DNA from 3 places in the Brevibacillus sp. B_LB10_24 genome. Region 1 is predicted to be linked to each of the others. Evidence: riboswitches for the same ligand, from Rfam matches in the RefSeq annotation. Region 1 holds a riboswitch; each other region holds the start of a gene.
The links. Region 1 has a riboswitch for cobalamin ahead of ACI7RC_RS10290 (FecCD family ABC transporter permease). Riboswitches for the same ligand answer to the same signal wherever they lie in the genome.
Positions count from the first base shown of each region.

Region 2: another riboswitch for cobalamin. It lies ahead of ACI7RC_RS07160 (ABC transporter substrate-binding protein); the one in region 1 lies ahead of ACI7RC_RS10290 (FecCD family ABC transporter permease).
Region 3: another riboswitch for cobalamin. It lies ahead of ACI7RC_RS18540 (energy-coupling factor ABC transporter permease); the one in region 1 lies ahead of ACI7RC_RS10290 (FecCD family ABC transporter permease).

Region 1 covers NZ_JBJQOQ010000008.1:155,663-159,843, forward strand. The annotation lists gene ACI7RC_RS10275 (methyl-accepting chemotaxis protein) at 1-997, shown strand, start outside; gene ACI7RC_RS10280 (hypothetical protein) at 1,134-1,442, shown strand; gene ACI7RC_RS10285 (hypothetical protein) at 1,549-1,965, opposite strand; cobalamin riboswitch at 2,163-2,356, shown strand; gene ACI7RC_RS10290 (FecCD family ABC transporter permease) at 2,598-3,641, shown strand; gene ACI7RC_RS10295 (ABC transporter ATP-binding protein) at 3,638-4,181, shown strand, end outside.
Region 2 covers NZ_JBJQOQ010000005.1:95,052-99,232, forward strand. The annotation lists gene ACI7RC_RS07155 (FecCD family ABC transporter permease) at 1-628, opposite strand, end outside; gene ACI7RC_RS07160 (ABC transporter substrate-binding protein) at 630-1,604, opposite strand; cobalamin riboswitch at 1,777-1,987, opposite strand; gene ACI7RC_RS07165 (MBL fold metallo-hydrolase) at 2,075-3,022, opposite strand; gene ACI7RC_RS07170 (enoyl-CoA hydratase/isomerase family protein) at 3,035-3,859, opposite strand; gene ACI7RC_RS07175 (CaiB/BaiF CoA transferase family protein) at 3,882-4,181, opposite strand, start outside.
Region 3 covers NZ_JBJQOQ010000022.1:36,814-40,994, reverse strand. The annotation lists gene cbiQ (cobalt ECF transporter T component CbiQ) at 1-756, opposite strand, end outside; gene ACI7RC_RS18545 (energy-coupling factor ABC transporter substrate-binding protein) at 740-1,051, opposite strand; gene ACI7RC_RS18540 (energy-coupling factor ABC transporter permease) at 1,055-1,807, opposite strand; cobalamin riboswitch at 1,958-2,160, opposite strand; gene pdxR (MocR-like pyridoxine biosynthesis transcription factor PdxR) at 2,239-3,723, opposite strand; gene ACI7RC_RS18530 (DMT family transporter) at 3,841-4,181, shown strand, end outside.

The DNA.
Region 1 (4,181 bases):
GATCAAAAGCCGGGATGAAATCGGTGATTTGGCCCGCTCCTTCCAGCAGATGAAGGAAAATCTCCGCGTGCTGATCAGGCAGGTAGCGTTAAATGCCCAGCAGGTGGCTGCTTCTGCGGAGCAGCTGATGGCCAGTTCCGACCAGACGAGCAAAGCCGCCGGGCAAATCACTTTGACGATACAGGAAATGGCTGCCGGCTCCGATCAGCAGGTCCAGGAAGTGGAAGGAAGCGCAAAAGAGATCCAGGAGATGTCAACAAGCGCACAGCATATCGCGGCGAGCGCCGGTCACGTATCTGGCGTCGCTGCCGAAGCTTCCCGAAAGGCTGCAGACGGAGACCAAGCCATCCGGACGGCGGTGGAGCAAATGGAAACGATCAATCGGACGATGAGCGACTTGACCCGGGTTATCGAAGGGCTGCAGGGGCGCTCAACGGAAATCGGACAAATCATCGAAGTGATCACCAGCATCTCCGCTCAGACCAATCTCTTGGCTTTAAACGCAGCGATCGAGGCGGCGAGAGCAGGCGAACACGGACGCGGGTTCTCGGTGGTGGCCGACGAGGTTCGCAAGCTGGCGGAACAATCGACGGCATCGGCTCAGCAAATCGCTGACTTGATCAGCGCCATTCAGCTTGAAACCGGGGCGGCCGCCCAATCGATGCAGAGAGGCCGGCAGGAAGTGGAGAACGGGATGGGCGCGGTCCATCAGGCGGGGAAATCCTTTGCCCAGATTCAAGCTTCTGTCCTGGAAGTGACGAACCAGATTGAAGAAGTATCCGCTGCGTCCAAACAGATGGCGGCAGGAACGGAAAAAGTGGTGCAGACGTTTGAGCGCGTGCTGCAGCTTGCCGAGGGTTCGGCATCAGGCAGCCAGAGCATCTCGGCAGCCACACAGGAACAGCTGGCCTCCATGGAGGAAATCACTGCGTCTGCCGGCGCGCTGTCCAAACTGGCGGAGGAATTGCAGCAGCGCGTGGAAACATTCAAGGTGTAGCGGATAGGGAGGAACGGAAAAACATCGCGGGAGTTGCGATATTGATCTTTTTCATATTTTCTTTGATTATCTTTTCATATATAATACCTACACAAAACTATGGCACATTGAAAGAAAAATAGAAAGTTACGTTAACATGTACACAGCTCATGTTGCAGGCGAATTCAGGCAATTTACGTATGATTATAGTTGGGTTGAAGGGTTGCATTATTTTGATGCCTATGCTTCCCTATGCGAAGCTTCCGCGGCGCTATGCAAAAATGGAGACGTATATGGGATAGCCAGTCGTCTTAAACGTTTCGCTGAAAAAGATAATTTTGATAAACTAAGTTATAAAGATGCGCGGTATATAGCAGATTTTTTGGATTCGCTGTTAACAGATTCACCTCCCACTTCGGATGAAGTCTTCAAGTTTTTGGGTTATATTGTAGAACTTAGCAAGTAAGTAGATTCTTATGCGGTCTCGGGACAACCTTCGGTTTACCGTGGCCGCATCATATTTTCTAAGATTGGAAGCAGGCTGCCCTAATACGGGGGGAGTAGAAATGGAATCAGTCGGCGGGACGAAGGAATTTCTTGAACATCAACTTGACCAGCAGATCGGAAATCCAGAACATGGAGGAATTAATCGCGATCAGCCGCCAGAATGGCTGCGTATAGTGAAGGAAATCTAGAAAATTGTCCGCAGGGTGAGACGTGAAGGCCAGCGTAAAGGCAATGATAAAGGGTGAGAGCACCACAAATGTAAGCAGAATCTGCAGCATTCCCGAATAAACAGGGCCGAGATACCTTATATTCATAGCTAACAGGTCAGCCACTAATGAGACGGGCAAAGAAACAATCATGAATACGCTTGCCACCACAGCGCCGTAGATAAAGACAAAGACAGGCTCCTTAGACTGAATCCCGATGATGGAAACGGAAAGGACAGAAGCCAAAAGGACCGTGACGTATTTGCTCCCCATCAAGTCAATCCCCCCTCGGAAGGTTCTGCGAATCCTTGCATCCGTTGACATCTGAATTCCAACATTTCCCATACCCTTATAGTAAAACATTTGGAAGGATTTGCATATTCCTAATTTCCGACTGCCTATTGCTGGACGCACAGGTAGCAATCTTCCAAACTTTAGGGTAAGATAAAAGGAATGCAGGCACCAACCTACAATTTCATAGGATGCAGCCAGGTGCCCTTGTGGGAACAAGGGGTAACAGGGAATCGGGTGAAAGTCCCGAGCGGTCCCGCCACTGTATCCGGGGAGTTCTCTTTTCATACAGGCCACTCGATGCCACAACGTCGGGGAAGGCGAAAGAGCGCGACGATCCGGGAGCCAGGAGACCTACCTAGCATGCTCACACCAGCAATGCCTTCGCGGAAAGGAGAGGTGTACGGAAAGAAGCAACGATTGTTTGCCGCAGTTTGTTGTTTTTCTCATAAGATCCGGACCCGTAACCCCATCTGCCGAGATGGGGTTTTTTCGTATGTAGGCAAGCGAGAATTGCAGAAAGGAGCAAAAAATTGAGAAACCTGATACCCCAGCTATCTTCAAAAGGAATCGTACGGGCAAGCGGAAATGCCCGCCCGGCCCTTGTAAACGGCCGGATGGGGCTAAGGGGCGTCCTGTGGCTGCTGTTCGGGATGTTTTTGCTATCCGTGACGCTGGCCGTCATGCTCGGCCCGATCAAGATTGCCCCTGAGACGGTGTGGAAAATCCCCCTGTCCCATCTGCCCGGGATTGGACAAGCAATCGAACGGGATTGGACGAAGGCGCAGGAGCACATCATTTGGGATATCCGCTTCCCCCGTGTGCTGCTTGGGGCTGTGGTGGGAGCAGGGCTTGGCGTGGCCGGGGCGGTCATGCAATCCCTGCTGCGCAATTCGCTCGCCGACCCGTACATCCTCGGCGTCTCTTCCGGTTCGTCTGCTGCCGCCACATTGGTTATCATCTTCGGGGTACTTCCGTATTTCGGGCAGTACGCGTTGACTTTCGGTGCCTTTTTCGGTGCTCTCGTTTCTATGATCGCCGTTTACTTGGTCGCCCAGGTACGGGGAAGCATCAATACTTCTCGACTGCTCTTGGCAGGCATTGCCGTCTCAATGGTTTTATCTGCCGTAACCAACTTTATTATCATGCTGGCTCCGAAAGAACAGGGCATCCGGGACGCGATGTTTTGGATGATGGGCAGTTTCTCTGGCGCCAAGTGGGAGTACTTGACGATCCCCGGTTTGGCTGTGCTGGCCGGTACCGCGTTTTTGCTGTTTCAATACCGCGCCTTGAATGCCGTCTTGATGGGCGACGAAACGGCGAAAACACTTGGCATCAACATGGATGCGTTTCGAAAAACGCTTATTCTCGTCGTTTCGCTGCTTACCGGGGTCATCGTCGCCGTGAGCGGCTGCATCGGGTTTATCGGCATGATGATGCCGCATATTGCCCGGTTTTTGGTCGGCTCTGACCATCGGCGGGTCCTCCCGGTATGCGCCGGGCTGGGGGCGATTACCGCTATTTGGGCAGATGTTCTCGCCCGCCTGGTATTGGCCCCCCAGGAAGTGCCGATCGGTGTGGTTACCGCACTGTGCGGCGGGCCGTTTTTTATCTGGCTGCTGCGCCGGAGTACATATACCTTCGGAGGGGGAAGCAAATGAACGTGACAGTGGAACACGCTTCGTTTTCGCTGATGCAAACGCCTATTGTCCAGGATATATCCCTGCATGCCGCCTCGGGGCAATTTGTCGGCATCATCGGGCCGAACGGGAGCGGAAAATCCACGCTGTTGAAAATGATCTGCCGAATCCTGGAGCCGGATGCCGGAATGGTCAGTTTGGATAACCAGGAGCTAAGCCGATTGGCTTCGCGCTGCATTGCACAGCGGATGGCAGTCGTCAGTCAGGAGACGACGCAGATGTTTGATTTTTCGGTATGGGAAATGGTGCTGATGGGGCGGACTCCGCATAAACGCTTGTTCGAGCCGGATACCTCATTGGATGAAGAGATTGTGGACATGGCCCTGCAGCGCGTCGGCATGCTGGAGTACGCGGAGCGCAGCTTTATGAGTTTGTCCGGAGGTGAAAAGCAGCGGGTGCTGATCGCCAGGGCGCTGGCTCAGCAGGCGCAGGTGATCGTACTGGACGAGCCGACGAACCATCTGGACATCCGCTACCAGCTGCAACTGCTGGATCTGGTCA
Region 2 (4,181 bases), on a different contig from region 1:
ACGGCAGCAGCACCAGGGAAAAATCCCAGTTGCGCATCGACAAGCTTCCCATCAGCCAAAACAAAATCTCATTGACCACGTTGTTTGACAGCGAAACCATGAAGGAGACGAGCGATCCGAGAAATGCCTGCAGCACGACCCCGGACAGGATCAGCGTCTCCACCCTCATCTTTCCTTGCGAGCTCGCCAGTGAAAAAACGACGAACAGCGTCACCGAACCGGTCACAAACGCGGCGATCGGAACCGTCCACTGGCCGAGGATGGCCTGCAGCCCGAACAGGATGAGGAACGCCGCTCCTACGGATGCCCCGGAAGCAACGCCAAGCGTGTAAGGGTCAGCCAGCGGATTGCGCAGCACGCCTTGAAATCCGCAGCCCGCCAAGGCGAGCGAAGCGCCGACCAGGATCGCCAGGACGACGCGCGACAGCCTCACCTGTGTAATGATCATCTCTTCCGCTGTCGTCCAGGTGGGCTGGATCCACTGATCCGCCAACGGGAGTTGATGCAGGAGGATTTTCCAAACCTGCACCAGCGGCACGCTCGCCGTGCCGACCGAGAGGCTGATACTGGCGGAGAGCAGCAGCAGCACGAGGGCCCCTCCGCCGTACAGGAGAAGTTTTCTCTTCATTTTATTTCACCAGGTCAGGATGGATCGCCTTGGCGATTTCTTTCAGCCCATCGGTCAAACGCGGACCGACGCGGACGACCGGTGATTGCTCAAAAGAGAACATGCGATTGTTCTTCACGGCGTCGATCTGTCCCCAACCGGGACGCTTTTTGATGCCGTCCAGAATCACATCGCCGGCTCCTTCCCCCTCCGGATACAGGATGATTTCAGGATTGGCCTGAATGATGTGCTCGGGATCGATCTCGTACCAACCGCTCTTGTCCCCGCCGACGTTGATCCCGCCGGCTAACGAGATCAGTTCATCCAAAAATTCGCCTTTCCCCACCGTCCAGCCAGGGTTGTACTCGAGATACACTTTCTTTTTCGGCACGTCCTTCACGGCATCGACCACGCTCTGCTTGTCCGCCCGCATTTTTTCCGCCACGTGCTTGGCGTTTTGCTGCAAATTCATGATTTTCCCGACGGTTTCTATTTTTTCGATCACTTGGTCAACCGTTTTCGGGCTGGAAGCGTAGACCTTGATGTCATAAGAGCGCAGCTGCTCGATCGCCTTCTGATTCATGCTGGCGGAAGCGACAACCAGATCGGGCTGCAAGGCGATGACTGCTTCGACATTGGTATTCATATCGCCCACCTTCTCCTTGCTTTTCGCTTCTTCCGGGTAATCGCTGTATTGGTCGACACCTACCACCTTGTCCCCGGCCCCGATCGCAAACAGGATCTCTGTCTCGCTGGGAGCCAGTGTGATCACCCGCTTGGGCTCCTGTTCCAGGGTGATAGACGTATTCGTCCCATCGGTCAATGAAAGCGGATAGGTTGTTTCCGATTCCGGCGCTGTTGTTTCCGGCACAGCTTGCGGGGCAGTGTCAGTGCCGGGTGCCGGTGACTGGTTTGCGGGTGCTGAGCAGCCGAACAAGGTCAGGCTGAGCATCAAACAGATGAACCATAAAACGTTTGCTTGCATAATCTTGCGCATGATTTTCTCTCCCTTTCTCCTCTTCCAACAAGAAAAAGCATTTCTAATCGTGTTAGAAATGCTTTGCTGAACATTCGCCATTGCCTGATCAGATGCTTGGCCGCATACCTATTTCCAAGCGTTGCAAGGGTCGTGCCCGATCTCTAACACCAGCCTAAATCCGCGTAGGTCATCAGTGTCGCTGAAACAGGCAGGTCTCCTGACTTAGAGTCGAGCTTTTGCCGTCTTCCCGGCAGTACCAGTGACATGCTAGCAAAAGCTTACCGATGCGTGTGCCATCGGTGCTCACCACAGTGGCGGGTCCGTGTCGGCTTTTAACCGAACTTCCCAATTAAGCCGAAGCTAAAAATTTAGCGTTCAGCACCTGTTTCCTCCGATATGCGATTGTACAAGTAACTATATCACTCCGGCACCCACTTGTCTATGCCGGCTGGCAGCGGACGCAGCCGACCTTCACGGCGATCCGCCGTCTATTTCACTTGTTTTGACAGGTAATCGGCTAAACCCATGGCGCACACTTCCAAATCGATCTGCAGCACCTGGTAAACCGGATGGTCTTGCGGGACGCTGCGGCCGGTCAGGTGATCCCGCACGCGAGAGAGCAGCGCAGAGGCTATTTCGCCCTCTCCCTTTCCTTGTGCGGAAAGCTGCTTCGCTGTCTCTACGAAGATGGGCAGCCAAATCTTCATCTGACGATAAGCGTCATCGACATCTGTCGTCATTCCGTAGTGGCCAAAGTAGATGCGGTCTACCTGCAGGTCTTTGATCAGATCGATCGAGCGTTCCATCGCTTCCGGCAAAAACTGGTTAGGCGATGTAGAAGGCAGATACAAGGTACAACCTGCGTCTTCCACCTGATGGTAACGTATGCCAAAGGTGTCGCCGGTAAACATGCCGTTGCTCTTCGGATCATAGATGGAAAAGTGATGATTGGCGTGTCCCGGCGTATCGAAAAACTCGAGCGTCCGGTTTGGACCGATCTTCAGCGATTCGCGGTCTGCTTTCACCACGATCCGATCCTCCGCTACCGGAAGGATCGGATCGAACAGACTGTCGAATTTCTCCTTGTACACCGCTCTGGCTCCCTGGATCAGCCGCTCCGGGTTGGCGAGGTGGCGTGCTCCCTTCGGGTGGACAATCACCTGAGCGTCCGGGCACTCCTGCAGCAGCAGTCCCACTCCCCCGGCGTGGTCCAGGTGTATATGCGTCACGATAATGTATCTGATCTCTTCCGGCCGCAGCCCCAGTTCAAGCAGCCCCTTCAAGATGTAAGGAACCGACGGGCTGGCACTCGTCTCGATAATCGTCAGCTCCGGTTCCCGGAGGACATAGGTTCCGGTCCTGCCAGCCAGGCCGAGATCAAACCCGTCAATGAGAAACACATCATTTCCTAGATCAATTGGTTGGTTATCGCTCATCCTTGCCTCACCTCATTCTTCGTCTCTTCGCTCCTGCTCTCCGGTAAATGCCGGCGGCCGCTTTTCCCGAAAGGCCCGGACTCCCTCCAGATAATCTTGCGTAGTGAAGGCCAGTCCCTGTGCCATCGCTTCAGCTTGCAGAACCTGTTCCAACGTCATCTCGCTGCTGCGGTTCAAGATGGACTTGGCCATCCCGATGGCGGCACTGGGACCCTGCGCCAGGGAAGCCGCCATTTCTTCGGCTCTCGGCAAGAGCGCATCTGCCGTCGTCACTTCCAGCACAATCCCGTACGCCTGTGCCTCCCGGGCAGTAATCATCCGGCCGGAGAACATCAGCTCCTTGGCCCGTTGCAGCCCTACCAATCTTGGCAGGAAGAAAATTCCACCGTAATCCGGCACCAATCCTATTTTAGCAAAAACTTGTCCAAATGAAGCATTTTCCGAGGCGATCAGCAAATCACAGGCCAGGGCCAGGTTAAAACCGGCTCCGACTGCATAGCCGTTGACCGCTGCAATGACGGGCTTTTCCAAGGAGACGAGATCGAGCAGCAGCCGATGCGCCTCCTGCATATACCGCCTTGCCTCCGCCCCGCTCGGACTGCTGCCTTGGCTTGCGCCCTGGCCGGGAAATCCCTTGATGTCGCCGCCGGCGCAAAAAGCCGGGCCGCTCCCCGTCACAATCAGGCTGCGAATCCGGGCGTCCGTCCGCACTTCCTCCAGGGAGGCGCGAAATTCGTCTACCAATGCCCGCGACAGGGCGTTTCGGTTGTCGGGGCGGTTGAACGTGATTACCGCTACCCCGCCTTTTCGCTCAAGCAAAACAGATTGACTCTCCATTGTACCCCCTCCATTCGCTGGTTCAGATCATGCCGCGCCTTTTCCAGTCTGTCATCTGTTCCGAGGCGACAGACAAGACAGATCGAAAAACTTCTTCGGTATGTTCACCTGCTGCGGGCGGCGGTGCAAAAGCCATGCCGGACGTGCTCCGCCCCGGATCATAGCCGCCCGCAGAGGTATCCGTCTGAATCAAATCCCCCCATCGCTGTGTGTGCCGTACAAACGCCAAGACTTTTGCCTGCACGTGAGGATGCTGTATGACTTCGCCGATTTCCAGCACGGGAGTCAGGCAGCAATCCACTTTGTGGGAAAACTGCGACCA
Region 3 (4,181 bases), on a different contig from region 1:
ACATCCCAGAACCGCTTCGGACAGATATCGTTTTGATCGCACAAAACGGGCAGTCGATACCACCCGGATCTCGCCCGAAAACCCTCTGGCCGTCAAACCGACCAACAACTGCCGGTACCGCTGCCACGTCCGGCCAAACAGGGTAACTGCCAGTTTTGCCACATCTTTTAGCGTTTGGCGAAAGCCGCTGTGCCCTCCTCTTGCCTGCTGTGCCACCCAAAGCTGTCCAGCCACCTCCAGCAAGACAAAGACGAAGCGGTACATAATCGACAACAGCTCGACCAGGACCACGGGCATCCCTAGCCTTCTCAGCACCTGCAAGAGCTGCCCTAGCGGCACGGTAAAGAGGAGAAAATACAGACAGGCAACGGACGCAAGCGCCCGGGTCAGGACCGTAAACGCCCGCAGTAGGCCGCTCGGGCTCAGGTACACATAACTGCCTGCCACCGGTATGGCAGCCACGGCATTTGCCACTGCGCTGCCAGCACCTTCGCCGCTGGCAGCTTCCAGGCAAAGCGGCGGCAAGCTCATCAGCATGAAGGCGATTGGGAGCAGCAGCAGCCGCAAATAAGTTCGCCAGGGAATCCCCGCATACCTCACGATCCAGAGACTCGACCAGGCAAAAATAAGCAAATGCACCTGCCAGTGAGCGAACAGCGCGATCGCCAGCAGGGAGGCGGCGAACAGCAGCTTCTGATCTGGCGGAAGCTGCCGCAGCCGATTCGTATAGGCGTACGAATCAAACGGAATCTTCATGCGCCTGTCCTTTTTTTGCCGACCGGCCCCGGAAGAAACCGAAGGCGTAACCGACTACACCTGCGCCGATCGCCGCCTGCAGAGCGAACAACAAACTCTCCGTCTCCGAACCCGGCGGCTCAAAAATCGGCTCAAACCACGGCTCGTAATCGGGTGCAAGTTCCCCAACCGCCTCTTCAGCCGCATCGTCTGACCCGCCAAACTCCGACCCGTGAATAAATGCCAGCGGGAGGACTGCCAACAAGATCACCGCGACCAAAATCGCGATGGTAAGGTAGCGATTCGATTTGCCCATCCTTTACACACCTCGCTTTGCGGCCAGAAGTTGTTCCAACTCAGTCCGATTGTAGGTATGCAGCCAATTCCACACCAGGACGGTCAGCAGCCCTTCGCTAATGGCGAGCGGCACCTGTGTCAGGGCAAAAATCCCGGCAAACTTTACAAAGGAAGCGAGAATTCCACCTGATTCTGCGGGAAACGCCAGTGCAAGCTGCAGCGACGTGACCAGGTACGTCGACAAGTCAGCCAGTGCCGCTGCGGCAAAGACAGCCAGTTTTTGCCGCTTGCCGCCGCGTGACAGCAGCCGATACACGCCGTATGCGACAAATGGCCCTACGATCGCCATCGAAATGGCATTGGCCCCGAGCGTCGTCAATCCGCCGTGAGCAAGCAGCAGCGCCTGAAACAGCAGGACGAGGCTGCCCAATACCCCCATCGTCAGCGGGCCAAACAACACAGCCCCCAGGCCGGTTCCGGTCGGATGCGAGCTGCTCCCGGTCACAGATGGCAGCTTTAAGGCGGACAGCACGAATGCAAACGCCCCGACCAGTCCGAGCAGCAGCTTTGTTTCGGGATTCGCCTTCGTCGTACGCTGAATCTCCCGCAGGCCCAAGAGAAAAAACGGAATAAACAAGACCCACCAAAAGACAGCCCAGCCAACCGGCAAAAAACCCTCCATGATATGCATGGCATGTGCAGTCTGCGGCGTGTTAAATGACAAATACAGCACCAGCGCGACAATTCCCATTGGAACGAATAATTTCCGTTTCATGAATATACTCCCTCTTGAGACTCTGTTTTTCCCCAATCAAAAAAGCACCTTCAGAGAATACTCCGAAGATGCTCCATCACCTGACAAGTCGCCCGGCTAACCCTAGACGGCTGTTCAAACTATGTACACCTCCCTCATCCTCGTGAGTTTGACGATGTCGATTTCAAGGCAGGTCTCCTGACTCCAGTTCATCGCATAAACGCGCCCTTCCCATTCTTCAAGAACAGTGGGTTGTGTAAGCGTTATGCTCCCTGTTACAGTGGCGGGACCGTGCCGGACTTTCACCGGACTTCCCTATTAAGTTGCCGATTCAAGCAGAAGAATCGGTCAACACCTTGAACGTTCCATATGCATTTTTTCGATAGAAATTATATTCATGATAGTAATAGTTTCCACCTGTTGTCAATCTCTTTTTATTTGATGGCTGAGGGTCAGACGACTGGAGGTTTCTCCAATGGCGCCTCGATCGATTCCTGAAAGATCCTGCATAATCCGAGCATCCCCTGTCTCAGCTCATCCTCACTCATGCTGGAAAAACAGATTCTCAGATGGTGAAACTCCGGTTCACCCGGGTAACAGACCCACCCGGGGAGAAAGTTGATCTTTTCGCGAGACGCCGGAACGACCAGTTCTTCGGCACGCAGCCAGGGAGGAAGTGTGATCCAGATATTGCATCCACCTTGCGGCACGGTCCAGCGCACTCCTGCCGGAGCGTGCTGCTCTAAGACGGACAGGGCGAGATCTCTCCTGCCGAGCAGACGTTGCCGCAACTGCTTCACGTGTTTTTCCATAGAGAAAGACTGCATAAAGGAGAGGATCGCCCGCTGTGTCAGAAGCGGACTCCCCCAGTCTGCCGCTGCCTTCGCAACCATCAAACGGTTGAGGAATCTGCCGTTGGCGGCAAGAACAGCCACTCGGCATCCAGGGGCCAGTATTTTGCTAAAGCTTTTCAAATAGATGACATGCCCGTGCTCATCCATGCTTTTTATCGGCGGTGGCGGGGCTTTGCCAAAGTAGATTTCACTCCAGAGATCGTCCTCCAAAATGATGCTGCGATAGCTCTGCGCAAGATCGAGCAGCTGGGTACGCCGACGCTGGCTCATGAGGGCTCCGGTCGGATTCTGGTACGTGGGCATCGTGTAGATCAATTTTGGCGGATACTGGTCGCAAAGGGAAGCCAACAGGTCGACCCGCATCCCCTCCTCATCGACCGGAACAGACAGAACGGTCGCTCCTCTCGCTCGAAACACGTCGATGGCAGCGCTATAGGTAGGCACTTCTGTCACAACGACGTCACCAGGCCCGATAAAGCTGCGGGCCACCTGGTCAATCCCCTGCTGGGCCCCGTTGGTGACGATCAGTTCTTCCGGGTGTAAGTTGAGGCGGAAGTTCTTGGCGTATTCGGCATATGCCTTGCGAAACAAACCATCCCCCTGCACTGGTCCGTACTTGAACAAGACTGTTGGATCATCACGGAGCGCATTCTGGACGGCTGATGTCAACTCTGCCAGCGGAACCAGTTCGGGATGAAGCGAGGTAATCGAAAAAGAAAAACCGTTTTCAGGCTCTGCCTGCATACTCTGCCAAACCTGAGCCCGCGGCAGGTAATCCGCAACAGCATGCTGCCACTCATAACAGGAAACCTTATTGGGTTGCCCAGTGTCCCCAACCTCGTTCTTCGCCTTTCCAACAAATGTACCTCTGCCTTGGATCCGTTCGATCAGCCCTGCTTCTTCCAGCAGCCGATACGCCTCAACGACAGTCATAAAGCTGACATCACACTGTCTGGACAAGCTGCGAATGGAGGGCAAAGGAGTCCCTTCCTCTAACGATCCGAAACGAATGCGCTCGGAGATTTCCTGATAGATTTGCCTGACCAGGGGGACTCCGGACTGGCGCGTAAGGTTGATCTGCATGCGTTCTCCCCTCTTCCGGAAGTGTTATGTATCACTGTTGACTGTTATGTATATCACTGCTGTATGTTTTTTCTAAAGATTATAACACTCCGGGTTGGAAAAGGGGATATGGATAAAATGATTTATAGCTATCTGCTTATGTGTTTGATTTACGGAACAACCTTTTATGCCATCAAAGCAGGCATTGATGCCGGATTTTCTCCCTTTCTGTTTGCTGCCATCCGTTTCGGTACAGCAGGAGTCCTGATCATCGCGTTCCTGTACCTGAAGAAATCATCTCTCCGGTTTACCCGCAGGAACATGTTGGATCTGATCTACCTGGGCGTATGCATGACCCTGATTCCCTTTGCCGCACTCTACTGGGCCGAACAGTACATCTCCTCGGGACTTGCCGCCTTGCTGTCTGCTTCCGGACCGATCATCGTCAGTGTGCTCAGCCTGTGCTTCGACCGTAAAAA